Regions from separate parts of the Ignatzschineria sp. LJL83 genome, predicted to be linked through region 2. Evidence: riboswitches for the same ligand, from Rfam matches in the RefSeq annotation. Region 2 holds a riboswitch; the other holds the start of a gene.
The links. Region 2 has a riboswitch for thiamine pyrophosphate ahead of thiC (phosphomethylpyrimidine synthase ThiC). Riboswitches for the same ligand answer to the same signal wherever they lie in the genome.
Positions count from the first base shown of each region.

Region 1 (16,129 bases), on a different contig from region 2:
TCGAAGACAATTCGTATTGAGCCACCATTAACAATTGATTATGAAGAAGTCGATTATGTGATTAACTCCTTCAAAGAAGTGTTAGCGGGAATCAAATAACGTTGAATTAAATATTCTGATAAGATCGATCTTAGGAGGATTTTTTATGAGGATGTATGTTGTTCACAGTATTGATCATATTATCCTTCTAAGAGCCGATCGTTGTTTTAAGATCATTTTAAATAATAATAGTTCATAATAAATAGCTGTCATGGAGATAGAAATGGTTAAAGAAATTTTAAACTACATTAATGGTGAATGGATTCAGCCTGATTCAGGAAAAGAAAACATTGTAATTAATCCGGCAAACCAAGAAGTGATTGGAAAAGGATTTCATTCATCAAAAGAACAAACAATTGCGGCAATTACAGTTGCAAAAGAAAACTTCGAAAGTGGTGTTTGGGCAGATAAATCTCCAAGAGACAGAGCTGACGTATTACTTGAAATTGCCGATAAAATTGATGCAAGAGCGGCAGAACTTGCAAGCCTTGATATGCAAGATAATGGAAAAATTCTCCCAGAAGCCGAAGGCGATGTGGCAGATGCTGCTTCTACATTCCGTTACTACGCAGGGTTAATTCGTGGTAATCAAGGAGAAGTGATTAACGCTTCTGAAGATTATCAATCCATGATCGTGCGTGAACCTGCCGGCGTGACAGGATTAATTGTTCCTTGGAACTACCCATTACTCATGAGCGTTTGGAAAATTGCACCGGCGCTTGCAGCTGGTAACTCCATTGTCTTCAAACCCGCAGAATTAACACCACTTTCATGTGTTGTATTATTTGAAATTTTCGACAGCATTGAAGGGCTTCCAAAAGGCACTATTAATATGGTGATGGGAGAAGGAAATGTTGTGGGTCAAACAATTTCAGAAAGTAATGATGTCGATTTAGTATCTTTCACCGGCAGTACAGCGGTTGGAAAGAAAATCATGAAAGCATCTGCAGATAGTAACTTAAAACGCGTGTCTTTAGAGCTTGGTGGAAAATCTCCTAATATCGTTTTTGCCGATACAGATTTAGATTTAGCAGTAGATTATGGTCTATTTGGAATCTTCTACGGTTCAGGACAAGTATGCTCCGCAGGAAGCCGTATTTTAGTAGAAGAATCGATCTATGATGATTATGTGAAACTCCTTGCTGAGAAAGCTGCGAAAATCAAAGTAGGACCAGGATCAGATCCAACATCAAACATGGGGCCGCTTGTGAGTGAAGTTCAGATGAATCGCGTGCTTGATTATATCGAAATCGGTAAAAAAGAAGGTGCAAAAGTGGCATTTGGTGGCGTTCGCTTAACAGAAGGCGCACTTGCAAACGGATTCTTCGTATCACCAACGATTTTTGTAGATGTTGAAAACGATATGCGTATCGTACAAGAAGAGATCTTCGGACCTGTTGTGACAGTACAAAAATTCAAAACAGAAGAGGAAGCAATTGCACTTGCAAACTCTACAGATTACGGTTTAGCGGGTGCAGTATTCTCGAAAGATGGTTCAAGAGCGCTTCGTGTGATCAAGAAAATTCGTTCAGGAATCACCTGGATTAATGATTATCACCCAACATTTATTGAAGCTCCGTGGGGCGGATATAAACAGAGCGGTATCGGTTTCAGCCTTGGAACGTACGGTTTAGAAGATTTCCAAGCTGTGAAGCAAATCAACATTCGCTTAAAACCAGAATCACCAGGTTGGTTCCCACAATAAGTTCCAAATTTATATATTATTGATAGTTAGAAGTTGTCAATGAAGTGAAAACCTCAAAGGTCGCAAGGCTTTTGGGGTTTTGTTGTATTTGAGAGAAGGAAAAGAGTAGGGAAGGGAATCATCGGTTTAAGGAAGTTTAATGGTAGAACAGAAGATGATTCATCGCTGGGTAGAAATCTTACATTCTTATTAATATCGCGCGCCAGCAGTATTGGTGCTTTTAGCTGTTTAAAGCGAAATATCGATATTTCCCCAAAAACAGGTCATTAGAAAGAAAAATGCAAAGAATCGTATAGTGAAATCGGCGTAAGGAAGTTTAATGGTAGAACAGAAGCTGATTCATCGATGGGACGAATGTTTGTATTCTTTATTCATATCGTGCGCCAGCAGTATCGGTGCTCTTTAGTTTTGTGGTTATTTAAATTGAGATATTGATATCGATATTTCCCCAAAAAGCGATTATAAGAACGAAACAAGAAAGAGAAACAAGAACGGAAACAAAAAAAGCGAGATTATTAAAATCTCGCTTTTCTTTGATACTTTATCTTATCTTGATATCAGATATTGATCTGATCTTTCAGATTAGATATTACCGATTGAGAGGTATTTTGTTTCGAGGTATGGTTGAATTCCTTCGATACCACCTTCTGAACCGATTCCGCTCTCTTTCATGCCGCCAAATGGTGCTTGTGCAGTACTTGGTAAACCGTCGTTCCAACCAAGGATACCGAAATCAAGGTTTTCTTGGAAGAAGATACCGCGTTTGTAGTTATCTGTGAAGAAGTACGCAGCTAAACCAAATGGTGTGTTATTTGCGATTTCAACAGCTTCTTCGTACGTTTTGAAAGTGACGATTGGCGCTACTGGTCCAAAAGTTTCTTCTTGCATGATGATCATATCGTGCGTTACGTTACCTAAAACTGTTGGGTTAATGAAGAAGTAACCTTTTTCATTACTGTGGTTTGTTGTACCACCAGCTAAAACAGTTGCACCTTTTGCTTTTGCGTCTTCGATTTGCTCAACAACTTTATCGAAACCTTTTTTGTTGATCACAGGACCAACATCAACGCCTGCATCCATACCGTTACCCACTTTAAGTGCACGCGCAGCAGCAGCAAATTTCTCGCTGAATTCAGCAGCAACACTTTCGTGTACTAAGAAACGGTTTGCACATACGCACGTTTGACCTGCGTTACGGAATTTAGAAGCAAGCGCTTGTGTTACTGCGTAATCAATGTCTGCATCTTCACAGATGATGAATGGCGCATGACCACCAAGTTCCATTGAAACACCTTTAACAGTCTCAGAGCTTTGTTTGATAAGAAGCTTACCAACTGGCGTTGAACCTGTGAAAGTGATTTTACGAACATAATCGCTACCTGTGAAAAGTGGACCAATATCCGCGCCTTTTCCGTTAACGATTTGTACAACGTCTTTAGGAATCCCTGCTTCATGAGCAAGTTCTACTAAACGGATCATTGTTAATGGTGTATCTTCAGCTGGTTTTACGATGAAAGTACAACCCGCTGCAAGTGCTGGACCTGCTTTACGTGTCATCATTGCCGCTGGGAAGTTCCATGGCGTGATTGCTGCAACTAAACCGATACCTTGTTGTGTTACAAAAAGGCGTTTAGAAGTTGTTGCCGCAGGAATTGAACGACCGTAAAGGCGTTTTGCTTCTTCAGCGTACCAAGTTAAGTAGCTAGCAGTGTAACCTACTTCACCAATTGACTCAGGAAGTGGTTTACCATTTTCTTTCGTCATGATTTCAGCAAGTTCTTGTTTATTTGCAAGAATTAACTCAGCCCATTTGTCTAAAAGCGCAGCACGCTCATAGGCAGTTGTTTTTGTGAAAGTTTTGAATGCTTCGTGTCCTGCTTTGAGTTTTGCATTTACAACATCTGCGTTATCCGCAGGAATTTCTGCAAGAACATCACCTGTTGCAGGATTCGTAACAATAATAAGTTCGCTCATTAATTTCTCCTTTTAATGAATATTGTGTTTTGAAGCATTCCCTAGTTCATGGTAATAACCATTGATTTATGCTTGTATGTGAATAAGTTTGAGGAAGTCCTCTAAGATCGTTCCTATCATAAAATAAAGCACCTTAAAAAGGTAGTAATTCGAAGAGAATCTCTAAGTAATTTTTCTGAAAGGAGAGATTGTTTCCGAGCGCTTTTTATGGAGCATTTAATGTTGTATGTTGCATGCAATTAATAACATTTTTTGACATTTCCTTCAAATATTAAAACTGAAATAGAATCTATCAGTTTGTATGCATTATATTTTTTGAGGGCGAAATAGATTGTGTCTTACTGAATAACTTTTAATAATGTTTACCTTTTTCGAGGAATAATCTGTGTTAGCTTAAATAGAGTAAATAAGTAACCATTTGTTTTATAAAGGTAATAAAAATGCGTACTAAAAGCACATATCAGCAACTGTTAAGCCTCATTTTGGGGATAGGATTGTTCACTATTTTAGGAAGTACTATGAGTTTTGCAGAATATCATCGAGAATTACATCAAGCCGTTTCCCAAAAAGATCATCAAAAGGTGGCGCTGATCCTGAAAGAGCCGGGAAATCTTGAATCGAGAGATCGCCAAGCAAGAACGCCTTTAATGCTCGCAACACAGCAAAATGATGTAAAAACCGCAAAATTGTTAATCGATGCCGGCGCAGATGTGAATGCAAAGGATCATATTCAAGATACGCCTTATCTTTTAGCCGGCGCACAAGGTTATAACGATATTTTAAAAATGACGTTAGAAAATGGTGCAAATATTCAAGATATCAATCGTTACGGCGGTACAACGATTATTCCGGCAGCGGAAAAAGGGCATTTAGAAACAGTGAAGATTCTGTTAGATGCGGGATTAGATCCTAATCATATTAATAATCTCGGTTGGACAGCACTGATGGAAGCCGTGATTTTAGGCAATGGTTCAAAACTCTATGTGGATATTGTGGAAACTTTAATTCAAGGCGGTGCAGATCCCAATATTGCTGATAAAAAAGGCGTTACAGCATTGACTCATGCGCAGGCAAGAAATGATAGGGAAATGATCAAGCTATTACAAAAGTATGGTGCGAAATAATCAGTGGTAGAGAACAGAAAGACATTAGAAATCTATTAGAAAGCGATTTTAAGAAGGGATCTTATAAGATCCCTTTTTTATTGCGGTGAAAGACGGCATAATTGCTCTTTTATTGATGATTAAGAGAGATAATTACCATGCGCTGGGAAAATGAACGCCGAAGTCAAAATGTAGAAGATCGCCGAGGACAACGAAATCAACCAAATCGTAGAAGTGGCGGAAGAAGTGCCGGAATTCCCATGCAACTGAAAGGTAAAAGTGGACTTGCGATTTTAGTCATTATTATTGCCGCAGGATATTTTGGTTTTGATTTAACACCAATCTTAAATGGCGAGCTTCCTTTAGGGCAAACGCAAACAGTGCCCTACAAGGAAACTCGTGAAGAAGCCGAAATGGCGGCATTTACTTCTGTGGCTTTGGCGAAAACAGAAGATCTGTGGATTCCTCGTTTTAGAGAGAATCAGATGCGTTATCGTGAGCCGACTTTAGTGATTTATAACAGCGTAACGAATACCGCTTGCGGTTACGGCGAATCGGCAATGGGACCTTTCTATTGTCCTGCTGATGAGAAAGTCTATCTTGATCTCAGCTTCTACCAAGATATGAAGCAAAACTTAGGTGGCGGAGGCGATTTCGCACAAGGATATGTGATCGCTCATGAAGTCGGGCATCACGTTCAAAACTTATTAGGAATTAGCACCAAAGTCCGTCAAGAACAAGCAAGAATGAGCAAGGTTCAAGCGAATAAGTTATCGGTAAAACTTGAGCTACAAGCCGATTGCTTTGCCGGCATTTGGGGAAAATCTATTGAAGATCAAAATTTATTAGAGAAAAATGATATTGCCGAAGCCATGAATACGGCAGCAGCAATTGGCGATGATCGTTTACAGAAGCAATCTCGCGGTGTTGTGGTGCCGGATAGCTTTACACACGGCACTTCTAAAGAGCGACAAGAATGGTTCATGCGAGGATTTAATAGCGGTTCAATAGCCGCTTGCGATACGTTTTCAGCGCGTTAAAAGCGTTTGTACACACGTATGATTCAATGTTCTTTGAAAAATGAATAATATTAGATAGATGAATAGACAGAATGAATTGTTAAAGCAACAATAGAAATTTTCACAGACGTCATCTCAGACGTAATATTTCGTAAAAATTCTGTTATATTGATTTCTAAATTAAGTATGAAACGATATAAAACTCACTCTATAAAATTGTAGAAATTCATTTTGATACAGCATGAATTTTTATCTAAGTCGGAGCAAATAGATATGAACAATCCTTTGAAAAAAACGTTATTGGTGGCGGGATCGGCACTGTTTTTAGCCGCATGTCAGCCAAATGGACCAGATGTGGAAGCGCTTAAGAAATTAAGAACGGCGGATTCCGGCATTGAAATTACCAATAGCCGTATTAAATCTGTTTCTCCGATTAATGACACATTATCGATTTACGATATTGAAGGAATGTTTAAATATCGTGATGGACGTTATCAATATTTGACAAATTTTGGCGATATTCAAATTTACACGCCGTTAAATGGGGAAGATTCAGAACCGTTTAACTCCACCGTGATTGCTTCTGAAGAGAAGGGCAATTGGAACATTGTGGAGGAAAATCTCCCGAAATTTGTCGGCATTTGGGATAATTCGCAATCTGTTTTAACGCATACGGCGCTATTTGCCAATAGCAAAGAAGCGATGCCGGGATTCTATCAACAAGCCGATGGTACGTTGATGGCGCTGAATGATAAAGCGCTCGATAAACATGTGAAAAATCTTATTAAGCAATATGAGCGTGATCTGCAAAAAAATGTGGAATTAGATGCAAATTTTGAAATCTTAACGAAAGACTTAGCAGGGTTAGCAAGCGATATCGAGAAAGATACGAAGAAAGAACTTAGTGCTGAAAAGTTAAGTGGCAAGGAATTAGACGCTCGTTTACAAGCATCATTGCCGGCAGCCCTTGAAGCGAATGCTTCTTATCAAACGATCTTTGCGGAAAAAGCGCATGTAGAAGCAGAAATTAAAGAACTACATCAATCCATGCCAAAGCTTTGGGCAGTAACGCAGTGCTATGACACGAGCTATCGTTTTTACGGCAGAATCTGTAATCAGCTGACGAAAGTGAACGATAAACTATTGCCGGAAATCAGCTATCAAAATCGTCCTGATGCGGATGCGAAATATCTGCAACAATAATAAGAGCAGTGATCTTATTCATAGAATAAAAATTGTGTATTAATCGCTTTTTTTGTAAAAGATGTTCATTCAATAAAACCTCAGCCCTTGAAAGCTGAGGTTTTTGTTTGGGAAGATGGAAAGAAGGCTACCTTTGTCATAAATAAGCATTATAATAGTGACCATATTGAGCGTGATGAAAGCCATTTGAAAGCGTTTTCATCCTTTCGTAACCCGTTTTATTTTACATTTTAAGGTATTCATTCAATGTCTATAGAAGCCGTTCAAACGCTAGCAAAAGATGATTTCGCTGCAGTAAATCAGAAGATTTTATCTGCTCTTCATTCCGATGTCGTGTTGATCAATCAAGTGGGACAATATATTGTTTCATCCGGTGGAAAGCGCATTAGACCATTGATTACGCTTCTTGCGGCGCGTGCTGCGGGTTATCAAGGCGAAGGGCATATTACGGCAGCAGCGCTCATTGAATTTATTCATACGGCAACGTTACTTCATGATGATGTTGTTGATCATTCTGATATGCGCCGTGGCCGTGAAACAGCGAATGAACTTTGGGGCAATGAAGCGGCGGTATTAGTCGGCGACTTTATCTATACTCGTTCCTTCCAAATGATGGTGAGCCTGAATTCAATGGATATCATGAATGTTCTTTCAGATGCAACGAACATCATTGCCGAAGGCGAAGTGATGCAATTGATGAATATCGGCGATCCAGATACAACGGAAGAGAATTACATGAACGTGATCTATTCCAAAACGGCGAAACTCTTTGAAGCATCAGGTGCAACTGCCGGCATTTTAACAAGAGAAGCGGGCGGAGAAGATTTCGCTGAAGCGCTTGCGACTTACGGCATGTATTTAGGAACGGCATTCCAACTTGTCGATGATATTTTAGATTATTCTGCAAGTAGCGAAGAGATGGGCAAAAACACCGGCGATGACTTAGCCGAAGGTAAGCCAACATTACCACTAATCTACGCAATGCGTGCAGGAACAGCGGAAGAAGCGGAATTGATTAAAGATGCATTAGTGAATGCCGACATCTCAAAACTCGCATCAATCTTAGAAGTCGTTGAACGCACAAAATCATTAGATTACACGCATAACGTTGCGGTAAAACAAGCAGAATTAGCCATCGAAGCCTTAAACCCGCTTCCTGAATCGCCATATAAAGAAGCGCTAAAAACATTAGCAAATTATGCGGTAATTCGTAAACACTAATGAATTATTAGATTGCCGGCATTTCTCGGTATTTACCGGAATCTCAGGTTAGTGGCAGATTGAAAAGGATAGTGAATTCACTATCCTTTTTCATTGCTGGGAATAAACTTGCCGGCAAGTTTTCTGTAAGAGGGATTTCTTTCTCAAAAGGAGGCTGATTTATCGCTGGGGCGAATATTTGCAGTTTTTTGTCAATCTTGTGCCAGCAGGATTCGTGCTTTTTAGAGTTTTAAGTAAAACGAAATGACCAACTGCGGGCGAGTGATTGATAGAAGTATGCACGCATTCCCTCCCGCCGTGGTTCTGCTGCAAATGGTATAAAACGACAAAATGACAAAACGATTAACAGCCATTAATCTAAAATCCCTTTCAAAATGCTATTTAAAACTTTATTGACAAAAGTAGTATCAAAAACCACAGATACAAACGATAATTAATAGATCGAATAATGATGCTTTGAAAAGAGGAATCTCATGGGAAAATCTCGGCGTAGAACGGAAAAGTGGTTTAATCGTCTTCTGTGGTTAATTGCGATCTTATTTGCTTCCTTTTTAATTGGCTTAGGTGGCAAAATTATTCAGGATTTGCCGTTGATGAGCGAGCCGTTAGTGATGCGGGATTTCTATCCTGAACCGGCATATGAGAATACCGATAAGACGCTTAATAAGCTCATTCAAGAGCAAGAAATCTTGCGTCAAGAAGCCTCGATTTTGAGTGAACAAGTTGCGCTTGAGAGATTGAATTATCAAAATCGCAAAGATGTCTTTGAGAACTGGCTTAAAACTCGTACCGCAACCTTAGATCCTGAAAGAGATTCTGAGCTTATTACTCGTACCGAACAATTAGAACTTCTGAAAAATAGCGTTTCTGTGGTGGAAGCGAAATATTCAGAATTGCAGATTTCCTTACAACAATATAATCATCAAATTTCAGAAGTTCGTTCGCAAATCTACAATTTAGAAACAGAAGCATCAAATGATTATTACAAGGCTTATGAGAAATCTCAGCTCTATGAATTTCTCATTCGACTAGCCATTACTTTGCCGTTATTGCTGTTTGCAACGTGGTTATTTGTGAAACGCCGGAAAGGGAAATATTGGCCTTTCAGTTGGGGTTTTATCTTCTTTGCGATGTTCGCTTTCTTCTTTGAATTAGTGCCGTATCTTCCCAGTTACGGCGGTTATGTTCGGTTTGGTGTGGGAATTATCGTGACCGGCGCCGGCGGATATTATGCGATTCGAGGATTTAATCGCTATCGGGAAAGACAAAAAGCGGAAGAATCCGTCAGCGATAATGAACGCCGAAAGATGCTCAATTACAGTTTTGTTTTACAGCGCATTGATAAATCGCTCTGTCCATCTTGCGAAAGAGGCATTAACTATCGAAATCCGGCAATTGATTACTGCCCACATTGCGGTATTAATCTTTTCCAACGCTGTTCGCATTGTCATGTTCGTAAAAATGCGTTTCTCAATTTTTGTGCTTCATGTGGCAAGAAAGATGCCAATAGCGTTGTTGATGAATAGGTATGAATGAAATATCAAACAAATCAAAACAAGCCAAATCAAAAACAGATAAGAAGTCATTAGATAAATTAAATAGTAAAAATAGAACGATATAAATTAAAGGGAGTTATTAAATGAGTGATGTTGGCTTTAAGCTAAAAGGCACAAGGCATAAGGAATATGCAGTTCTGCTGGCGATTGCGGTCATTAGTTTTGACCTGTTTTTTGGTGGTACAAAATCGACGCCGTTTTTGATTGTGATTAACCTCATTTCGCTTGTGGCAATTCTCTATAGCGCATTTAGTGTGGTAAGACATGCGGATATTTTCGCTCATAGATTGGGAGAGCCTTACGGCTCGCTGATTTTGAGTTTGTCGGTAGTCATTTTAGAAGTAAGCTTAATTACGGCGGTAATGTCCTCAAGCACCGATCTTGCGCCGGGAGAAGTGGATCCTTACGCAACGTTAATGCGAGATACGCTCTATTCATTAATTATGCTTGTGATCAGTGGATTTGTCGGCGTTGCGCTTCTGCTTGGCGGACGTAAATTTAAAACGCAACACGTGAATCTTGCCGGCGTTACGCAATATACGACGGCGATTATTCCACTCGTTTTGGTGGTTTTGATCGTGCCGAGCTTTATGACCGGCGGAACGTATAGTAGCGGACAGCTGATTTTTGTGGCGATGTTATCGGCATCTCTTTATGCCGTTTTCCTTGTGATTCAGACAAGAACGCATCAAAGCCTGTTCATTTATGAGCATGAAGACCGAGATCAGCACGATCAAGGCGTGCCTTCTAAGCATTCTAATTTATGGCATGGAATTTGGCTTGTGATTCATTTAGTGTCGGTTGTGGCGATTACAAAAGTGGATTCAATGCCGTTAGAATCGCTCTTAACCAACCTCAATGCGCCAAAAGCATTAACGGGATTAATCGTCGCAATCCTCATCTTTGCACCAGAAGGATTGGGCGCAATGCGCGCAGTTTTACGTAATGATTTGCAACGAGCAGTGAATATGTTTTTCGGCTCGGTATTAGCGACGATTTCTCTCACGGTTCCGGCAGTTGTAATGATCTCGCTGATGACAGGACACGAAATCATTCTAGGTTTACCGATCACAGATGTGGTACTTCTCGCTGGACTATTCGTTCTCTGCCAAGCAACCTTTGATAGCGGAAGAACCAACAAAGTCGATGGCGTTGCACATTTAGTGATTTTCGGCGCGTATTTGATGTTGTTGCTGGGAAGTTAAGGTGATAGTCATTTCTGTTTAATCATCTTAAAAGGATCAATACCGCTGGCACGAGATTTTGAAAAGCATGCAAGCATTCGAACCAACTATGCATCAGCTGATATTGCCATAATGAAAGATTTTTAAATCGATTCCACTATAAAAAAGGGACTTCAGTAATGTCATTGAAGTCCTTTTTTATGTCTGTTGATAATGTTCTTTAAAAGTTCTCTAAAACCCAAATCCACCCATAATGAGTGGAATGGTAATAATGGATAACAGCGTGCTCCAAGTAATCATCGAAGCCATTGCATCGGAATCTCCGCCCATTTGTCTTGAGAGAATATAGGCATTGCCGGCAGATGGCATGGTTGCAAAGAGAAGGGCAACGCCGGCGGGAATGCCGGAGATATTAAAGCAGTAGAGAAATAGAATGGTTAAGAATGGCAAAATGAGAAGCTTCAGAACGATGGCTAAGCAGACACCGCTGAGTTTCTTCATATCCATCATAATGATTAATCCCGCACCAACTGCCATTAAACTCAACGGTGTTGCGGAGCTTCCGAGATAAAACATCCACTGTTTTATAGGACCTGAAAATGAGATCTGAAAAAAGTTAGCGATTAATCCTAATAGCGCGCCGACAATCAACGGGTTTTTAAATAACGCAATAATAATGCCGATGAAGCTCTTTTTGCCACTCGGGTTATTGCCGTAAATATTCAAAACCATAATGCAGAGAATATTGATGATGATAATCATATATGCCATGAAAACACCGGCAATCACAATGCCGGCACTACCAAATAACGATTGGGAAAGTGCTAAAAATACATAAGAGTTATAGCGAGTTCCACCTTGAAAGATGGAAGTGAACAGCGTGTTTTCGATAGTAAAAAATCGCTTAATCACAAAAGCGAGTCCACTCACAGCTAATGTCGCGAGAAAGGTCGCCATCAGCGCACCGAATAATCCCGGCTGATCAAAATTTGCTTTTGAAATCTCTAAAATCAGTAATATCGGAAAAAAGAGATAATAGACTAATCCTTCAATCCCTTTCCAAAGCTCATGGCTTGGAAGTAGACGTTTCGCAATAAAGCCCGTCATCACAAGCCCAAAGATGGGAATTACAGAAAGAAGTGTTTCAAACATAGCAAAATACCTGCAAAGAAAATATCTACAAAGAGAATCTATCAACGTATGAGTGAATATAGCGTATAAAATGGGTTATTACTCTAATTGCTATAAGGAAAGCTGAATTGTGATTGAAAGAAGCATCTCCTTAAAGTTTCCTTAAAGTATAAAATTTTGATTTATTTATAAAAAACCTCATTTTTGATCGGAATGAGGTTTTGATGAAAATAGGGATTAAAGCTTTAGCTGAGATTCTCTACAGCGTTATCTGCCACTTTTTATTTTGAGCCACATACGTGTAATCGCTTTTTGTGCCGGCATTGAATAAGGGCGTTTAATGTGAGTATTCTCTAAAGATTCTTCAGATGGAAAGAGAATCGGATTATCTCTTAATTCTGAGTTTAGGAATTCAAAAGAAGCTTCATTGGCTGTAGGGAACATGATCTTATTCGAAGCTCTTGCACTATTTTGAGCATCCAGCATGAAATTGATAAATTCATAGGCTTCATCTACGTTTTGCGCATTTTTTAAAATGACCATTTCATCAAACCAAACGATAGAACCTTCTTTTGGAATGGCATATTGAATATCATTATCACGACCGGCTTCAATAGCGCTATTTTTCGCAATAAAGAAATCTCCAGACCAACCTAATGCAAGGCAAATATCGCCATTTGCAACAGCGCTGATATATTCTGAAGAATGGAATTTCTTAATATACGGGCGAATTTCTGCCATCATTTTTTCAACATTCGCCAAATCCTCTTTTGAGGTAGATTCTGGATCTTGTCCTAAATACATGTTGAGGATCGGTACTGTTTCTGCGGGGCTATCGAGCATATAAATCCCACATTCAGCAATCTGTTTTGCATATTGAGGATCAAGCATTATGGCTAATGAATCCATTGGCGCATCGGGTGCGATTTCAGCAATTTTCTTTGCATCAAAGCCAATACCGGTCGTTCCCCAGAAATAAGGAATCGCATAATCATTAATTCCTTCAAAGGTATTGAGCATCTCTAAAGCTTTCGGCCAAAGATTTTTGTAGTTGGGGATTTTATTCAGATCAAGCTTTAGAAGTTGATCCGCTTCCATCAAATAGGTTACGGCAAAATCAGAAGGTACCACGATGTCATAACCAGAATTGCCGGTAAGCGTTTTCGCTAATAATGTCTGATTGCTATCAAATGCATCACTGATTACACGAATGCCGGTTTGTTCGGTAAATTCAGCAATGAGCTCTTTATCAATATAAGAAACCCAATTATAAATTTTAAGTTCTCGCTGTTTTTCTTGCGCTATAGAAATGGATGTAGAGAGTTGGAAAATGGCGGAAAACGCAATAAATGCACTAAAAAGACGAATGAAACCCATTATGAAAAACCTCCTAAAGTATGTGAAAGAGGGAATAAAATCCTTATTTTTATAAATCGTATCTTAAATCACATCAGATAAAGAAATTTATAAAAATAGAATAGGAAAAATGATCACATTTCTAAATACTTGTTTAAGATTTGAAATTCATTGTCACTTTAATGGATAAGAAAAGGAGCATTAAAGGATTGTAATACAGTATTTTAACTTATTGAAAGGAAAGGAGTTCAATGGAGTTTAGTGACATTCATTGAAGCCTGATGAATTTGTAAACTTATAAGTTTGTAATTTACTTATATAAATAATATAAGTAAGAAAATATGAGTTGGGAAATCTTAAACGGTGATCTCTGTTTTTTTTAAATCTTTTAAATAATTTTTCATAAATATTTTAAAAATCTATTCGTGTTTTTAACATAAAAAAGAGAGATAAGGAAATTTTACGGCATTTTAGGATATTTCGAGCGCTGGAATCATTATGAAATCGTAAGGATATTGATCGCCCTCAAAAGGAACTTGCCGAGAAAAATTATATCTCTTATACTCTGAGCTTATTGTTATTCCCCTAGAGGTGCTGTTGAAAACAGCTGAGATTGAAGTGTAACTTCGGGACTCTTATGACCTGATCTAGTTAATACTAGCGGAGGAAAGTGGCGAATCGTTACGATACAAATTTGACACTTGTGCTGTGCGTCTCACTTTCTCTGCAATGGAGAATATATGACTATTTTACACGCAGTGACTCGTGATCTTCCCGATATCCCTGATGATAACTTCGTTCTGATGATCGAAGCGATATTGCCGTATGTGGATTTTGTTCAGCTTCGGGAAAAATCTCGTTCGAGCCGAGCGCTGGGATTATTGATTGAGCGCATTGCCGAAAAAGGGCTTTCGCTTGAGAAGTTTATTATCAATGATCGAGCTGATATCGCCCATGCTTACGGCATTCCAAGAACTCATTTAACTGAAAAAAGCTTAAACCTTTCTAGGTTGCAAGATGCGTTTCCGGCAATGAAGTTCGGTCGATCGTTTCATTCTTTGCGAGCCATTGAAAGAGAATTACCAAAATATGATTATGGCTATTTAGGGCATATTTTCCGAACCAGTGAGAAGAGCTATCCTGCGCTCGGCATAGATGTTTTAAAAGAAGCCGGCGAAATTGCCACCCAAAATGGTGGAAAGCTCATTGCTATCGGCGGAATCAATAGCGAAAGCATTGCGGAAGTTCTCCCTTTTGTTGCCGGCACAGCGATAATGTCGGCACTGTTTCCTGTCACAAATCATCAGTTCGATATTGAACTTGGTCGTTCTCGTGCGAAGTTATTGCGAGAAAAAATGGATGAGTATTGTGGGAAGAATTCTCGGTAGAAAAATGGAAATAGATTGGGATTGAGATTGGAATACTAAAAAGGCTGATTAATGGCGGGAGAGAATGCTTGCATGCTTTTAGTAATCAAGCGCCCGCAATGAAAGATCAGTTTTTTAATCGTAGATTTTTAGCGTATTTTTTGGAAAATCTTGAAGAATCGAAGCATTTAAAGATTGAAAAATAGTTCAAAAATTCAGATCGAAAAAAACAGACATTCCATTATTTAAAGGAGTTGAATAATGATGAATATTATTGTGAATGGCGAGCCGTTAGAGCTAGCAATATCAATTGATACCGTAGGAAAATTGATAGCGCATTTGGAGCTTACCAAACGCCGATTTTTTATCGTAGAGAAAAATCGTGAAGTCGTAAAAAAGGAAGATTATGCGACAACCATTATTGGTTCGGGTGATCAGTTTGAAATCGTACATTTTGTAGGTGGTGGTTAATATGACGTTAAAAATAGGAAATTTTGAATTTAATTCACGTCTGTTTTTGGGAACAGGGAAGTATCGTAATTTTGAAGAGCAGAAAGGTGCCGTAGAAGCGAGTGAAACGGAAGTGCTCACATTTGCGGTGCGCCGTATGAATATCTTTGATGAAAATCAGCCGGATTTATTGGAAGCGTTAGACCTTTCAAAATATAAATTATTGCCGAATACTGCTGGTGCAAATACCGCAGAAGAAGCGGTAAGAACGGCGAAGCTTGCACATGCTTCAGGGCTTTGCGACATGATCAAAGTAGAAATTATTGGTTGCCCGAAAACATTGTTACCAGATCCTGTGGAAACGCTTCGTGCCACAGAAATGCTCTTAGCGGAAGGCATGACGGTGTTAGTTTATACTTCCGATGATGTGGTGCTTGCTCGCCGATTGCAGGAGCTTGGTTGCCACGCAATTATGCCGGGCGCTTCGCCGATTGGAAGCGGGCTTGGGATTATTAATCCCATCAATCTTCGCCATATTATTGAGCAAGCAACCGTGCCGGTGATCGTTGATGCCGGACTTGGAAGTCCGAAGGATGCGGCATTTGCAATGGAACTTGGCGCCGATGGCGTATTGATGAATAGTGCGGTTGCGTATAGTGAAGATCCGATCAAAATGAGTTTAGCGATGAATCTTGCCACAAAGGCAGGGCGCTTATCGTATGAAGCTAAACGCATGCCGATTAAAACTACGGCAACAGCAAGTAGTCCATTAACAGGATTAATCACAAGCTGATTATTGGATGAATAGAACGATATTGACC
Region 1 is NZ_JBTXLY010000011.1:4,768-20,896, reverse strand. It holds gene ACYSN2_RS08080 (putrescine aminotransferase) at 1-99, shown strand, start outside; gene ACYSN2_RS08075 (aldehyde dehydrogenase family protein) at 263-1,744, shown strand; gene ACYSN2_RS08070 (NAD-dependent succinate-semialdehyde dehydrogenase) at 2,327-3,718, opposite strand; gene ACYSN2_RS08065 (ankyrin repeat domain-containing protein) at 4,159-4,842, shown strand; gene ypfJ (KPN_02809 family neutral zinc metallopeptidase) at 4,980-5,861, shown strand; gene ACYSN2_RS08055 (hypothetical protein) at 6,114-7,043, shown strand; gene ispB (octaprenyl diphosphate synthase) at 7,290-8,264, shown strand; gene ACYSN2_RS08045 (serine endopeptidase) at 8,738-9,790, shown strand; gene ACYSN2_RS08040 (sodium-potassium/proton antiporter ChaA) at 9,904-11,025, shown strand; gene ACYSN2_RS08035 (AEC family transporter) at 11,236-12,156, opposite strand; gene ACYSN2_RS08030 (extracellular solute-binding protein) at 12,403-13,512, opposite strand; TPP riboswitch at 14,069-14,177, shown strand; gene ACYSN2_RS08025 (thiamine phosphate synthase) at 14,232-14,879, shown strand; gene thiS (sulfur carrier protein ThiS) at 15,120-15,329, shown strand; gene ACYSN2_RS08015 (thiazole synthase) at 15,331-16,101, shown strand.
Region 1: another riboswitch for thiamine pyrophosphate. It lies ahead of ACYSN2_RS08025 (thiamine phosphate synthase); the one in region 2 lies ahead of thiC (phosphomethylpyrimidine synthase ThiC).

Region 2 (16,129 bases):
ATCTAAATTCAAAACGTGCTTTTGAGAGCGCATCATCGCGTTTTTGCGCATTTGGATGTCCTTTTGCGATATCTGCGGCGTGCGCTGCAAGCTTGTAGGTAATGACGCCGGTGCGAACATCTTCACGATTCGGCAATCCTAAATGTTCTTTCGGTGTCACATAGCAGAGCATTGCTGTGCCATACCAAGCGATTTGAGCAGCGCCAATTGCCGAAGTGATATGATCATATCCCGGTGCGATATCCGTTGTGAGCGGTCCGAGCGTGTAGAAAGGCGCATCGTGACAATGCTCTTCTTGCATGACCATATTCTCTTTAATCTTATTCATCGGCACATGACCAGGTCCTTCGATCATCGTTTGTACATCATGTTCCCATGCGATTTTCGTGAGTTCCCCAAGGGTTTTAAGCTCAGCAAATTGCGCTTCATCATTAGCATCGGCAATCGAACCCGGACGAAGCCCATCGCCAAGCGAGAACGAGATATCGTATTGCTTCATGATTTTGCAGATCTCTTCAAAGTTCTCATAAATGAAGTTCTCTTTATGATGCGCCAAGCACCACTGCGCCATGATCGAACCGCCACGAGAGACAATGCCGGTCACGCGATTCGCCGTCAGCGGAATATAGCGCAGTAAAACGCCAGCATGAATTGTGAAGTAATCCACGCCCTGCTCCGCTTGCTCAATGAGCGTATCTCGGAACACTTCCCACGTGAGATCTTCGGCAATGCCGTTCACTTTCTCAAGCGCTTGGTAGATCGGCACTGTACCAATGGGTACCGCAGAATTTCGGATAATCCATTCACGAGTTTTATGAATATCCTTGCCGGTAGAAAGATCCATGACGTTATCAGCGCCCCAACGAGTTGCCCACGTCATTTTCTCCACTTCTTCTTCAATATTGGAAGTAATCGCCGAGTTTCCGATATTGGCATTAATTTTCACTTGGAAGTTTTTGCCGATAATCATCGGTTCTGCTTCCGGATGGTTAATGTTGGAAGGAATAATCGCTCGACCAATCGCCACTTCATCACGGACAAACTCCGGCTTTAAGCCTTCACGAATGGCGATAAATTCCATCTCCGGCGTAATGATTCCCTTACGCGCATAATGCATCTGCGTCACATTCTGTCCTGACTTTGCACGAAGTGGTTTACGCTTTAATCCCGGGAAAACGCCTTCATGAATTCGAGGATCATTCTCACGCTTATAACCATCATCACGGGCATTTTTCACGCGCCCTTCGTACTCTTCTACATCACCACGTTCAAATACCCAATTACGTTTTAATGCCGGCAGTCCCGCAGTTAAATCCACGCTGTAATTCTCATCGGTATAAGGACCGCTCGTGTCATATACCCGAAATGGGGCATTTTTTTCGATGATTTCCCCTTTTGAACCAAGTGTATCGCTGAGCGTAATTTCACGCATCGGCACTTGAATATCAGGGCGACTGCCTTCCACATACACCTTGCGGCTATTGGGAAATTGCTTCATTAATGTGATGTTTGTCTGTGACATAAAACCTCTCCTTTAAAATGAATAAAAGACGAGATCTTGGCGACGTAATAGAAATTTGAACAAAGTTAAAATCGTGAGTTTGTCATGGGTATTGAATGAAAGACTATGAGATTCCATCAGCTAATCCATTATTGATGATCCATCATTCATTAAAGGCATCATGAATCATGATTTCCAAACAATAAACAACCTCTTCTCAACCTACGATATTTTTTGCATAAAAAAACCTTACGCCGGAAACGGCATAAGGCTCATGACAATTCGTTCAAGGTTACTTCCCTACGCTGGTATGAGCCAGATCAGGTCCAAAGGGTCTAAAAGCGCATTCGCTTTAATCTCAGCCCGCAGCACGGACACCCCCAGTGAAATGAACATTAGTTATAACTGCTATTTTTGGGGAATGCAAATATTGGAGGTACACCAACCAAAAACTACTCTCCACATGTAACAACAACTAACTTATCCTATTCATTTAAAAGACTATTTTTACCATCAACCACATAATTAATGTTGATCTAAATCAATATATGTAATAGCATTTAAAAAAACTTGATAACAGATTTATAAAACTCATAACCGCATGAAAAATAACAACATTATCCATGTAATTCATAAATCCTATCAAGTTTATGGGATCTTTCATTTTTTTATGAAAAATTTCATCACTACGACGTCCTCTTCTAGAAGCACTTCATCTAGATCTGAACGTTTTACCGAAAGCTAGGAGGTTTTATGGATAATAATAATCAATTAACACGCCGAACTGTTCTCAAAATGATTGGCGCAACTGCTGGTAGTGTCGCTCTCTATAATTCAATGATGTCTATAGGTCTTGCGCAGGAAAGTGATTTCACAGGAATTCCAAGCCTGAAAGTAGCCCCAAAAGGCGCAACTGTTTTAATATTAGGAGCTGGTCTTGCAGGATTAGTGGCCGCTTATGAATTACAGAAAGTAGGTTATAACGTTAAAATTATTGAATATAACGATCGCATTGGTGGGAGAGCATGGACCCTTCGAGGCGGGGATCGCTATACGGAATTAGGGGGCGATACTCAAGAATGTACCTATGCAAAAGGGCAATATTTTAATCCAGGTCCTTGGCGCGTTCCATATCATCATCAAGGATATATGTATTACGCTCGTGAGTTTGATGTCAAAATGCAACCATTCCAACAATTTAATCAAAATGCGTACTTACATAACTCTCAAGCTTTTGAGGGAAAACCGCAGAGATTTAGAGATATTCTTGCCGACTATAAAGGGCATACAAATGAGTTATTAGCGAAAGCGGTTTATCAGGATAAATTAGACGAACCGATCACTCAAGAGAATAAAGAGATGTTATTAGAATCTCTAAAGTCTTGGGGTGCTCTCGATAAAAACTACCGCTACACACCTATGAGTGCTGCTCGTGATCGTGGTTGGAAAGAAGATCCTAATGCGCTACATGGTGGTATTCCCGTAGATAAAACAATTACCCTCGATAATCTTCTGCAATCTGGATTATGGTCTCATTTATCCGGTATTTTCCAATATAGTTATGCTCCGTCAATTTTCCAACCAGTGGGTGGAATGGATCAGCTACCTAAAGCTATGGGAAAAGCGATCGGTGACATCGTGACCTACCAAGCAAAAGTCACTAAAATATTACAAGATGATGAAAAAGTAACAGTCACTTACGAAGATCAGAGTAATAATGGCGCTCTCAAAGAAGTCTCTGGAGATTGGTGTGTCTGTACGATTCCTTTCTCTATTCTGGCACAAATTGAAAATAACCTTTCCAACAAGGTGAAAGAGGGGATTTCCTCGGTTCACTATGCAACGAGCTATAAATCGGGAATTGAGTTTAACCGCAGATTCTGGGAAGAGGATGATCAGATTTATGGCGGAATTTCCCTTACTAATCTGCCCATTGAATTGATCTCATACCCAAGTAATGATTACCTCTCAAAAGGTAAAGGTGTTGTATTAGCCTCATATCTCTTTGGTCCAAATTCCTTTAAATTCTCATCTTTATCTCCTAAAGACCGTTTAGAAAAAACCTTAGACTCATTTGTAAAAATTCACCCTCAAGGACGTGAGGAATTTTCAAGCGCAATGTCTGTGGCTTGGCATCGTGTGCCTTTCACCCTTGGTTGTTACGGACTTTGGACGACTGAAACCCGTGAGAAACACTTTAAAAATGTCTCTACGATGGATAATCGAACTGTCCTTGCTGGCGAGCATATTTCATATATTCCCGCATGGCAAGAAGGCGCTATTCTCTCTGCTTTAGATGCGATTCGCCAACTGAACGAACATGCTTCTCAACGTCTATAAGGAGATTACTATGAGAATCAAAATAAAGAATACTGCAATATTAATCTCTACTTTAAGCACATTATTGATGACAAATACCATACAAGCAGCCTCTTTTACAGAAAAAGATGGTAAAAAGCTTTATCTGGAACTTTGTGCAAGTTGCCATATGCCTGATGGCAATGGCGCTATCGGTGCTGGAATGTATCCAAGCTTTATTAATAATGAAAAACTTTCTAGTAAGGCATATCCACAAATCGTCGTACTGTATGGACTTAACGGCATGCCAGCATTAGGAGGCGTATTAGATGACGAGCAGATCGCCAATGTGATTAATTATGTCAGAGGTGATTTTGGTAATTATCACGATGATCCCGTAACTCCTCAAGAAATTACTGTTTTACGGATTCCAGATTATGAATATAACGATCTTAACTAAATCAATATAAAGTCTAAATATAGGCCATTCATGCCATTATAGATAATCTTAATATAACCTGAGTGTTCATACTTCATCATCACTCAGGTTTTTATTAAGATTTTATCCTGAAGAATTCATAACCCAAAAAGGAATTAAACTATGATTATGAAAAAACTCGCAACGATTTTTTTAGCGCTCGGCATCTCTATGAGCGGCGCAATGGCAAACACCATTGAAAGAACATCAACACCAGATGGCTTCCCGATTTCTCCCGTTGTTTCTGTACCAAGTGATGCTAGAACGTACTATTTAAGCGGCGTTGTTCCGCCAAAACTTGAAGATGGTACTTTCGCACGTTCCACAGAAGAGCAAACTATCGGCATTTTAAACACCATCAAAGAAACCCTTGAAGCACAAGGCTTAACGATGGCGGATGTAGTTAAAATGCAAGTCTATTTAGTGGCGGACCCTGAGCTTGGAAAAATGGACTTTGCCGGCTTTATGAAAGGTTACACACAATTTTACGGCAATGCCGAAGGCGCTGAAGCGAAAGTGCCGGCACGTTCTGCATTTCAAGTTGCGGCATTAGCCTTTCCGGAATGGCTCATTGAAATTGAAGTGATTGCCGTAAAATAATTACCGTAAAGTAATGTCTCAGTAGTAACTGAACCATGACTGAATATGATGTAAAAATGAAATGACAAAAAGTCGTTTGCCTTTTCAAGCAAACGACTTTTTTGTGAGTCTTTATTAGAAGCCTTCTAGATCGAATTGATTCTATTTTTTCTCTAAAAAGCGATCAATACTCAAACTTCCTGCGCCGTAGATCATCAGATAGATAAATCCACCTGCCATTGAGATATTTTTCATGAATGCCGTCGCATCATCAGGTGCGCCGTGAAACATGAATGCCGTTAAGATATTAAAGATCACTAAAAAGAGCGCCACAAAACGAGTTTGGAACCCCAATAGAATCGCAAGCCCGCCACCGAGTTCTAAAATAATCACTAAAAAGAGTAAACTTCCCGGCAATCCTTGTGATTCCATATACGCTGCCGTTCCGGCATATCCGCCAATCTTCGCCCAACCGGCAATGATAAAGATATATGCTAATAAAGCACGGCCTACTAATGTGGCAATCGCCTGAATGCCGGCATTTCCAAAAATATTTTTTACCCAAACATTTGGATTCATTCTCTTATTCCTTTTCTATTTATTTTAAAGTGAGCCAATCTGTTCAGCCCTTTACAAAATCAGCGCTATTATAAAAAAGCGCTTTAGCCCTTAATACGGAACAAAAGAAAATCTTTATTTCTTATTTGGAAATAGTGCAAAATAGATAACACATTGATAAATAGTTGTTTTATTTATAAAAAAGGAGTTTGCTGATGAATACTTTTAAAAAAGTGGATTTAGAAGATATCCATATTTTTTGTAAAACTGCGGAATGCAGTAGCTTTACGGAAGCGGCAATTTTAATTGGCACAACGCCGCCTTCTATTAGTAAAGCCATTGCCCGCCTTGAGAAAAAACTCTCTTTAAAACTCTTCATCCGCTCCACAAGAGCGATGCGTTTAACGGAAGAAGGGTTGCGTTATTATGATGTTTGTAAAACGGCGATTGAGAATATTCAACATGTGGAAAGTGAGCTCACCAATAGCGAACAACCGCACGGCGTTTTAAAGCTCACAATGCCGGATAGTTACGGGATGACGGTGTTAATTCCTCGCATTCAACCCTTTTTTGAAAAGTATAAAGATTCCTTAAAAATGGAGATTTCCCTCGGCAATCAATTTGTGAATTTTACGAAAGAAGCTTTTGATTTAGCCATTCGTATCGGCGATCTGAAAGATGATCGCGTGGTTGCGAAATATCTTCACGATACCGGCTTTAAACTTATCGCTTCTCCTGAATACCTCAAAATTCATGGCATGCCAAAATCTATTGAAGAACTGCATAACCATCAATGTATTGGGCTGAAGTTTCCGGAATTAAGCGTTCCACTTCCTTGGGAATTTGGTAAGAATAATCAATTTTTACCCATTGATTTTGATATCGTTCATAGCCATTCATTAGGTGCTTTAGATCATGCAAAATTAGGACTTGGCATTGCGCGCTTACTCGATTTCAGCGTACAAAAAGAATTAGATGAAGGCTCTCTGATCGAAGTACTTCCCAATAGCGGTCCGCCGGCACTTAAGGTACATCTAGTCTATCCGAGTGGATTTTATCTTCCTTCTCGTATTCAGCTCTTTATGGATTATTTCCAAAAAGAGATTTTGCCTCATTTATAGTTGTTTTGGTTTGGAATTTTAGAAAGGATTAGCAGTGCTGGCACGGGATTTTTAGAAGAATATAAGCATTCGATCCGGCGATAAATCTACCTCTATTTTACAATTAAGCTTTCCTAAACCGATATCACTATCAAAAACGATTCATTCAAAAAATAAGCAGTAAAGGAACATTTTTATGACGCGCATTAATATTATTGATCCCAAAGAATTATGTGATCAGCATCTTTTAGCTGAACATCGGGAACTGACGAGAATTCCCAATGATATCATCAAACGTCACGGCGATGTGCCACTTTCGAGCGCAAAGAGATATCTGCTTGGGCAAGGTCATGTGACATTTTTTCGGGATAAACTGCTCTTTCTAAAAAACCGCTACGATGCGCTACATTTAGAGTGTAAAAATCGAGGGTTTAATGTTTCGTATCGTTGGCCGGATGAAGTATCTGAATTTACAAAGCTGTGGAATGATTATGTCGTTACGGAAAAAGACAGAACACTCAATCTCTCTCGAATTCATGAACGAATGCCGGAAACACCACGATTTACGGAACATGTTATTGCAGATTCTAACGAATAGCGTTACGAAAAATATTGATCCTAAAACAAGCTCATTTGTAGAGGGAGAGAATGCTTGCATGCTTTTCACAATTTCTCGCCCGCTTTAATCCTTATTTCAATTGCATCTCATAAAGCCTTACAATGCTGGCGCGAGATATCAAGAAGAATGCACATATTCGACCCAGCAATGATTCAGCTTCTGCTTTACAAGCAAACCTTCTCTTTTCCTATAATGGAAAAAAGCATATAAAAAAGCGCTTCTCATTTTATGGAAGCGCTTTTCTCATGCTTATCTCTTATCTTTTAATGTTTCTCAAGCAATCTCTTAATCTGTAATCAATTGCACGCATTGAAAATCATTGTAGTTTTTGCCATTAGCGTTGAGTAAGTTTTGGAATACTAACTTGTTCGCTTCGCAATCTTCTTTCGTTTCACTTGTCACTAGTTTCGTGATTTGTGAGTTGTTGGCGATATTAATCACGATTAATGTATATTCTGTGTCTTTCGCTTGAACGCCTGATAACAACAATGCCGGTAAACTTACCGCTAATAAAATCTTCTTCAACATAAACTTCTCCCTGTCATTTAAAAATGATTCCTTCATGGAATCAATGAACCTTATTTCTACACCTTATTTCTACACCTTATTCCTAAAGTCTTATTCCTAAAGTCTTATTCCTACATCTTTTTAAAGCTGATTTATGGCGGGAGAGAATGCTTGCATACTTCTTACAGCTTCTCGCCCGCTTTGATCCTTATTTCAATTGCATCTCGTAAAGCTCCATCAATGCTGGCGCGAGATATCAAGAAGAATGCACACATTCGCCCCAGCGATGATTCAGCTTCTGTTTTTCTTGACCGTTCTATATCGATCACAAAATTTTTCAAACTCGCTTCATTCTTTCGGACTTGAATAGAGCTGATTTATGGCGGGAGAGAATGCTTGCATGCTTTTCACAACTTCTCGCCCGCTTTGATCTTTATTTCAATTACATCTCGTAAAGCTCCACAATGCTGGCGCGAGATATCAAGAAGAATGCACACATTCGACCCAGCAATGATTCAGCTTCTATCTCATTCTATAAAGCATATTCATCTAACAACGCTTCAATACTTTTGAATTGAAGCCCTGTATGTGACGTTAAACCTAATTGACAGGTTTTGCTCATTGATGCACCGATATCAAAATTCTGTTTTAGATCTTTCGGTAAGCGTTTTAAGCTATTGGCATTAATCTCCGGCACGCTGAATCCTTTCGCACCGCCAAAACCGCAACATTCGATATTGGTGGAAACCACTTCTTCTGCACAGCTTTCTGCAAGTTTTTGTAGAAGCACAGCGCCCCCATCTTTAGAGACAGAACATGGTGTGTGAAGGAGTAAACGCGCCATTTTGTTTTTCATCGTCAGTTTCGGCACGACTTCTTGCAAGAGGAATTCGGCAGAATGATAGAGCACCAAACGCTTATCGAGCAATCCTTGCTTTTGCAGATCATGCACTTGCAATGCGCACGGCGCATTATCCACATAAATGGGTATTTCGCCGTAACGAGAAGCTTGCAGTAACATCTCATTTAAATTTTTCGCAGTGGCTTCCGCTTCCATGGGTGCCTTTGCCGAAACAAACGGCTGACCACAACATGCGCCGGAGATTTTATCTGGGAAGAATGGCGTAAATCCTGCTTTATGAAATAGGCTAATCACATGATCAAACGTGTTCTTCGGGCTCTCTTTTGCATTACTATTTGTATTGCCGGCAACTTCCTGTAAATTTCGGTTCACGCAGGTGGAGAAATAGACCACAGAATTTTCCGCTTTTCTAGGAATCGGTAAATTGGGAAGCGCTGTTGCAACTGCCGGCATTGCCGTTGGAATTACCGGAATTCCTTTAAAGACTTTATGCGCTGAAGTCGTGAGTTTATTCACACGATGAACGCCCACTTTATGCGCCATATTCACAGAAAAACGCGCACCTTTTTCGGCAGCTGAGAAGTGTTTTCCGGCAAATTTCACGCTCGATTTATGGTTCACAGAACGAATAGATTTAATAAATTCGCCGGTATTAATTCCTACAGGACAGCGCAGAGAACACATACCGGTTTCGGCGCACGTTTCAATGCCGGCATATTGATAGGTTTTATTGAGCTTTGCAAAGAGCTTGCCACTTTCACCGGTTCTTGGAAGCGCTTGGATATTGCGATATACAGCAATGCGCTGTCTTGGCGTTAAAGATAAACCATCTGATGGGCAAGCGGGTTCACAGAATCCGCATTCCACGCAATCATGAATGAGCTTATCGGCAGCCGGAATCGATTTAAACGAGGTAATATGTAGCTTTTTATTATCGGTAATAATCACATCAGGATTGAGGATATTATTCGGGTCAAAAAGATTTTTAATATCTTTCATCACTTGGTAAATCTCTCTGCCCCATTCCGCTTCCACAAACGGTGCAATATTGCGCCCTGTTCCATGTTCGCCTTTGAGCGATCCGCCATATTTTACGGCAACCACATCGGCAAGTTCGTCCATGAATTTATCGAACTGTTTTACTTTTTTCTTGGAAGTCATATCCGGCGTTAAGAGAAAGTGCAGATTTCCCTCAAGCGCATGCCCCATAATCGTGGCTTCCGGGAATTTATGCTTCTCAAAGAGCGCTGTTAATGCTTCCACGCCCTCCACAAGATGTTCCATGGGGAATACCACATCTTCAGGAATAATATTGGTGCCATTTTTGCGACCTGTTGCCACAATAGGAAACAATCCTTTTCGCGCATCCCAATAGCGTTTGGTAATGTCGGGATTTGTCTGAAAACCTGTCGCTTCCACGATATTAAAGGCGTTATATACAGATTCTGTTTTCGCAATTTTAGCTTGTAATTCTTCCGCCGTTTCGCCCATCACTTCTATGAGCAAACAAGCGCTATCGCCGTTCAGCGGCCTGTAGAAGAAGTCCGGCAAATCTTTCAATACTTCGCCCACAGTAAAGAGCGTTCTGCCATCAAACAGCTCCACCGCTTCCACCGGCGCATCGGCTCTGAGCGCTTGAACAGTTTCACAACACTCTCTTAAGGAATCAAAATAGATAAATGCCGACGCTTTATGATCATATTCCGGCACCGTTTCATATACCACTTCACTGATAAAGCCGAGCGTGCCTTCCGATCCCACAATGAGATGCTTTAAAATATCCACAGGATCTTCAAAATCGATGAGCGCATTCACGCCGTAACCCGTGGTATTTTTAATACGATATTTTGTCGCAACCTTCTCTTTCAAAATCGGATTTTGAATGATTCTTTCACGAAGCGTGGTTAATCGTTCTAAAAATGATGCATGGCTTTGACGAAAATTTGCGATATTCTCGGCATCTCTGGTATCCACAATCGTGCCGTCATTTAAGATAATGCGGATATCTTTAATGGTGTGATAACTATTATTTTTCGTACCGCAGCACATCCCGCTACTATTATTGGCCACAATCCCGCCGATTCGCGCAACGCTAATAGATGCCGGATCTGGACCAATTTTACGCTGATACGGTTTCAGCGCTTTATTCACATTTGCGCCAATCACCATTGGCCCGAGCGTCACTCTTTCGCCTTGCGCTTGAATTTTCAGATTCAAGAAGTTTGATCCAAGCATCACTAACACCGATTCGCTCGATGTTTGCCCTGAAAGCGATGTGCCGGAAGCTCTAAATGTAAGAGAAACCCAGCACTCTTTCGCCGCTTTCATGAGCGCCACCACTTCCGCCTCGCTATTAGCACGAACAACCACTTGCGGTACATAACGATACAAACTCGCATCCGTACCATATGCAAATCGGTAGAAATAATCGGTATATACCGACTTCTTTCCTACAATACTATTCGCAAGATTCGCAAACTTCTGGTGCGAGGCATTTAATGGGTTCTCTTTCATGTAACGTTCTTTCTCTGGTGTTAAGTGCTATTTCGGTGGGATTTTGGCTTCTATTATTGATCAATGTCTTAATGAATCGTTTGAGAATCATTTGATATCTCAGAAATGATTAAATATTCTTTCTTCAAACCACTTTTCAAAAATAGATGAACGCTTATTTATGCCATTTCTAGCATAAATATTCAATAACAATCCCCATTCTTATGGGATTTTATTAGGCTTCCCTTTTCTCTCGTTTCAATCTGAATTTCTAGGATTCTCGATTTCAAAAATCGGTTTCTATTGAGCTTCAAAAATAGTTATACGATGTTTTTACCGAAGTTATAGACAAAGTTATCCACAGGGGAATTCACAAATAGATTTACAGAAAAACGGTTCTTAAAACACAATAGACACTTATTCCAAATCCTTGACTTTAAATTGACAAGAAGGTTGATATTCAAAAAAGTAGCCCCATTATTCTTTCAGTTTACTAAGCCACTGCTCTGCCTTGTTAGCGATGACTTAGAGAATCAAATAAAGATAAAAAGATCCATCCTGTGACGCATCTCCCAATTGTTTTAAAAATATTTTTTAAAGATGTCATTTAAAGATATTCAATCTATATAAGATGAATATCGCGAAGATCGTTCAACGAAATGGATCAATAATTGATGAAGGAATATTATGAGTGATAATAAAAAATCGACACTTCCGGCCATTGATGTTGATGTAAAAGGCCAAAACGAGGTCATTATCGAAGGAGATACTGTTTCGAACATTATCCATATCCTTCCACTCAGTGACCGCCCATTTTTCCCACCACAAATCGCACCGCTTCTGCTCAATGAAGAGCCGTGGCTGACGACGCTCGATTCCATTATGGATAATCGTACACGCGTGATTGGTTTAGTTCTCACAAAAACAGAACAGCTGACAGATCTCAAAACTGATGATTTCTATGAATATGGAACATTAGTCCATATCCATCATCCGCATCGTGAAGATGGCAAAGTGCAATTTATCGCCCAAGGGATTCAGCGCTTTCGCGTGAAAAAGTGGATCTCTAAAGAGATTCCTTTCGTGGCGCAAGTAGAATACTTTGATGAATCCATTGCCGATAAATCCGATGAAGTAAAAGCCTATTCCATGGCAGTTGTGAATGCACTGAAAGAACTGATTCCCTTTAATCCTTTCTTCTCAGAAGAATTGAAGCACTTCCTTTCCCGTTTTAATAGCAATGATCCCTCGCCATTTGCCGACTTCTCAGCAAGTATGACAACAGGTTCAAAAGAGGAACTGCAAGATGTGCTCTCAACGGTGCCACTTGTGCCAAGATTGCGAAAAGTGCTCGCCATTGTGCAGAAAGAGATTCAAGTTGCGAAGCTTCATAGCTCGATTCGAGAAGAAGTGGATGATCAGCTTTCAGATCAGCAACGTCAATACTTTCTCCGTGAACAGCTAAAAGTGATTCAGCAAGAACTCGGATTATCGAAAGATGATAAAGCGGCGGATATTGAGAAATTTGTCGAGCGTTTAATGGATAAATCTATTCCCGTGCCGGCGCAAGAGCGGATTGATGATGAATTTGAGAAGCTTCAAGTATTAGAAACAGGATCGCCGGAATATGGTGTGACGAGAAACTATCTCGATATCATTACCGATCTTCCTTGGGGAACCGTGACGGAAGATAACTTCAATCTGAAACACGCTCGCCGTATTTTAGATCGAGATCACTTTGGTTTAGATGATGTGAAAGATCGCATTATCGAAACCCTTGCGGTTGGTAAACGCAAAGGAGAAATCAAAGGCACGATTATTCTACTTGTGGGACCGCCGGGTGTTGGTAAAACTTCCATTGGTCGATCTGTTGCCGATAGCCTTGGTCGCAAATTCTATCGCTTTAGCTTAGGCGGTGCGAGAGATGAAGCGGAGATCAAAGGGCATCGCCGGACGTACATTGGTGCAATGCCGGGGAAACTCATTCAAGCACTGAAAGAAACGAAAGCCGATAACCCTGTGATTATGCTCGATGAGATCGACAAAATGGGGCAATCTTTCCAAGGCGATCCGGGTTCTGCGCTACTTGAAGTATTAGATCCGGCGCAAAACAGTGAGTTTTTAGATCACTATTTAGATGTGCGTTATGATCTTTCAAACGTGCTCTTTATCTGTACCGCAAATACGCTCGATTCTATTCCGCCGGCATTGTTAGACCGAATGGATGTGATTCGTCTTTCTGGCTATATCTTAGAAGAAAAGAGCAAAATTGCGCGTCAATATCTCTGGCCAAGACAGCTTGATAAAGCAGGTTTCACGAAGAAAGAGCTTAAAATTACTTCAGGAGCCATTGATAAAATCATCGATGATTACGCGAGAGAAGCCGGCGTTCGGAATCTTGAAAAGCAACTGGCGAAGATTGTGCGAAAAGCTGCCGTGAAATTTGAAACGGAAGAGCTAGAAACGTTATCCATCGGCGTGAATGATATTGTGCCGTTCTTGGGGAATCCGTACTTTAACCGAGATAAACCGGTGCAAAATGTGGGTGTTGTCACAGGACTTGCGTGGACTTCCCTCGGCGGCGTGACGCTTCCTGTGGAAGCTGTGAGAATCCATGAGCTTCAGCGTGGCATTAAAATCACAGGGCAACTCGGCGAAGTGATGCAGGAATCTGCCAATATTGCGTATAGCTATATTATGGCAAATGCCGCAGAACTTGGATTGCAAGAGAGCTTCTTTGAAAAAGCGTTCATTCATATCCATGCGCCGGAAGGTGCTACGCCAAAAGATGGACCAAGTGCCGGCATTACGCTTGCCTCTTGTTTGATGTCTTTAGCGCTCAACAAAGCGCCGAAGAATATTGCAATGACAGGAGAGCTCACTTTAATCGGACAAGTGCTTCCTATTGGCGGCGTGAAAGAGAAGCTCATTGCCGCAAAGCGTGTCGGCATTAAAGAGATCATTTTCCCGAAAGATAACAAAAAAGATGCCGATGAATTGCCGGCATATTTACGAGAAGGTTTAACCCTTCACTTTGTCGAAGATTTCAAAGAAGTCGCCAAGCTTTTATTCTAATCTCAGATATCAACAAAAAGCGTGAATCAATCATAAGATTCACGCTTTTTTCTTTGTCTGTTTCTCTTAGATATAATTTCTCTTTGTTTTCCTGATCATGCATTCTTTATCAATTTACCGGCAATGAAATTCATCTAAGAATCTTTCATACAACAAAAGCTGATTTACGGCTGGTTCGAATGCTTGCATGCTTCTGCATATCCCGCGCCAGCAATTCGCAATGCTTTCCCCAGCGGGCGCTCGATTGCCGCAAGCATGCAGACATTACTTCCCGCCACACACGATCTATTTCAAAATAACTCGCCCAGATTCAATCCAAACTCAATATGAGTACCCCCAATAAACTCTGCGATAAAATTATAATTACGGCATTAATCTTCTTGTTGTTTTTTTTATACAAACCACCTTCTTAGATTGTCATAAATGGTTATATCCCCGCTAAAAAGATAAAGATTTTATTAATAAATGCCGATTATTAAAAATACAACATAATCGAGTTATTTTACTCCCTAGAAGAATACAATCTCACAAATACAAAAAATAACCCATGAAAACAATATGATAAATCTCTTCAAAAAGTCAAAAAACGACTTGATTTATGAATTTGTTGTTTTTTTAATAAGGATTAGTCTTAATTTGTATTATTTCTGTAAATTTAATTTGATTATTGTAATGATATGCGTTTTAATATGAAACGTAGATGAAGTACATCTAAATTATTTTTAATGTGGCGCGAGCCATCCTATGGAGATATTCATTATGATGAAGAAAAGTATTTTCGCAGTAGCAGTAGCTTCTGTTTTAACATTAGGTGCAGCGCAAGCTGAAACAATCCTTTACGGTTCTATTCGTTACGATTACGAAAACAAAAAGAACGAAACTGCTGAAATTGACCAAAAAAATGGTCATGTAAAATTCTCAGGTAAAAGCCTTTCTAACTTAGAAGACGCTGGTTCACGTATCGGTATCAAAGGTTCTGAAGATTTAGGTAACAACAATGCTGTTATCTATAACATCGAATACGGTTTTGACGGTATGTCAGCTAACGAAAAACAAGGTTTCAAAGTTCGTAAAGCTATCTTAGGTTTAACGGGTGATTGGGGTACATTCACAGCGGGTCGTCAAGATAACCCATTCAAAGTAACAATCGTTGATGACACAATCGTTGATGAGTTCAATGCATCTAACGTAATCAAATCTGCATCACAACGTGCAATGACTACTACTCTTAACGGCACTGGAATCGCATCAGTTTCTGGAACAGTTGATAACTATAAGTTCAATGACACTACAATCAATAATGCTGAATACAGCCGTGTTGGTAAAGTAATTGCTTATACAACTCCTGACTTTGCTGGTTTCTCTGCAAATGTTGCGTTAATGATGGACTCAGATCTTTACAAAGCAAACAACGAGAAAAATCTTGACCTTTGGACAATCAACGCGAAGTATGACTATGACTTCGGTGCTGATGGTACTTTGACTGCAAAAGCAGGTTACCTCGAAGGTAAAATGGGTAACGGCGCCCTAGATGAGAAAGGTAATGTAGGCCCTAAGGGTTACAACAAAGGTAAATCTAAAGTTTGGGGTCTTTTCTTAGGATATAACCAAGATGCATTCGGCGTAACAGCAACATATGCAAACGGTAACTATAAATCAAAATTCAAAGATGCTACTACTGGTCCTAAGCACAAATCTGAAGGTTGGGATATCGGTGCGCGTTACTCATTTGGTGCTAACTACTTCAGCACAGTTCGTGCAACTTACGGTCAAAACACTGTAAAAGTTAATGGTGAAGCTGGTAAAGACCACGGTAAGGACAAAGTTAAATCATGGGCGGTTGGTTTTGAACAAAAACTTTCTACTCGTACACGTGCATGGGTTGAGTACGGTAACGAAGAAACAACTTATGCAGCAGATAACGTTGGCAAGAAAAAAGACAACGTAATCTCAGTGGGTATGCGTCACGACTTCTAATTTCACTCACTTAGCAATAAGTGAACTGATTTAGAAATCTTAGCAAAACCATAAGAACAGAAATCCCGTCATGAATTTGGTG
Region 2 is NZ_JBTXLY010000006.1:112,683-128,811, reverse strand. It holds gene thiC (phosphomethylpyrimidine synthase ThiC) at 1-1,522, opposite strand, end outside; TPP riboswitch at 1,782-1,893, opposite strand; gene ACYSN2_RS05540 (flavin monoamine oxidase family protein) at 2,255-3,841, shown strand; gene ACYSN2_RS05535 (c-type cytochrome) at 3,852-4,259, shown strand; gene ACYSN2_RS05530 (RidA family protein) at 4,401-4,877, shown strand; gene ACYSN2_RS05525 (DoxX family protein) at 5,019-5,435, opposite strand; gene ACYSN2_RS05520 (LysR family transcriptional regulator) at 5,630-6,535, shown strand; gene ACYSN2_RS05515 (pyrimidine dimer DNA glycosylase/endonuclease V) at 6,711-7,112, shown strand; gene ACYSN2_RS05510 (hypothetical protein) at 7,419-7,661, opposite strand; gene ACYSN2_RS05505 (FAD-binding and (Fe-S)-binding domain-containing protein) at 8,173-11,016, opposite strand; gene lon (endopeptidase La) at 11,683-14,070, shown strand; gene ACYSN2_RS05495 (porin) at 14,830-16,047, shown strand.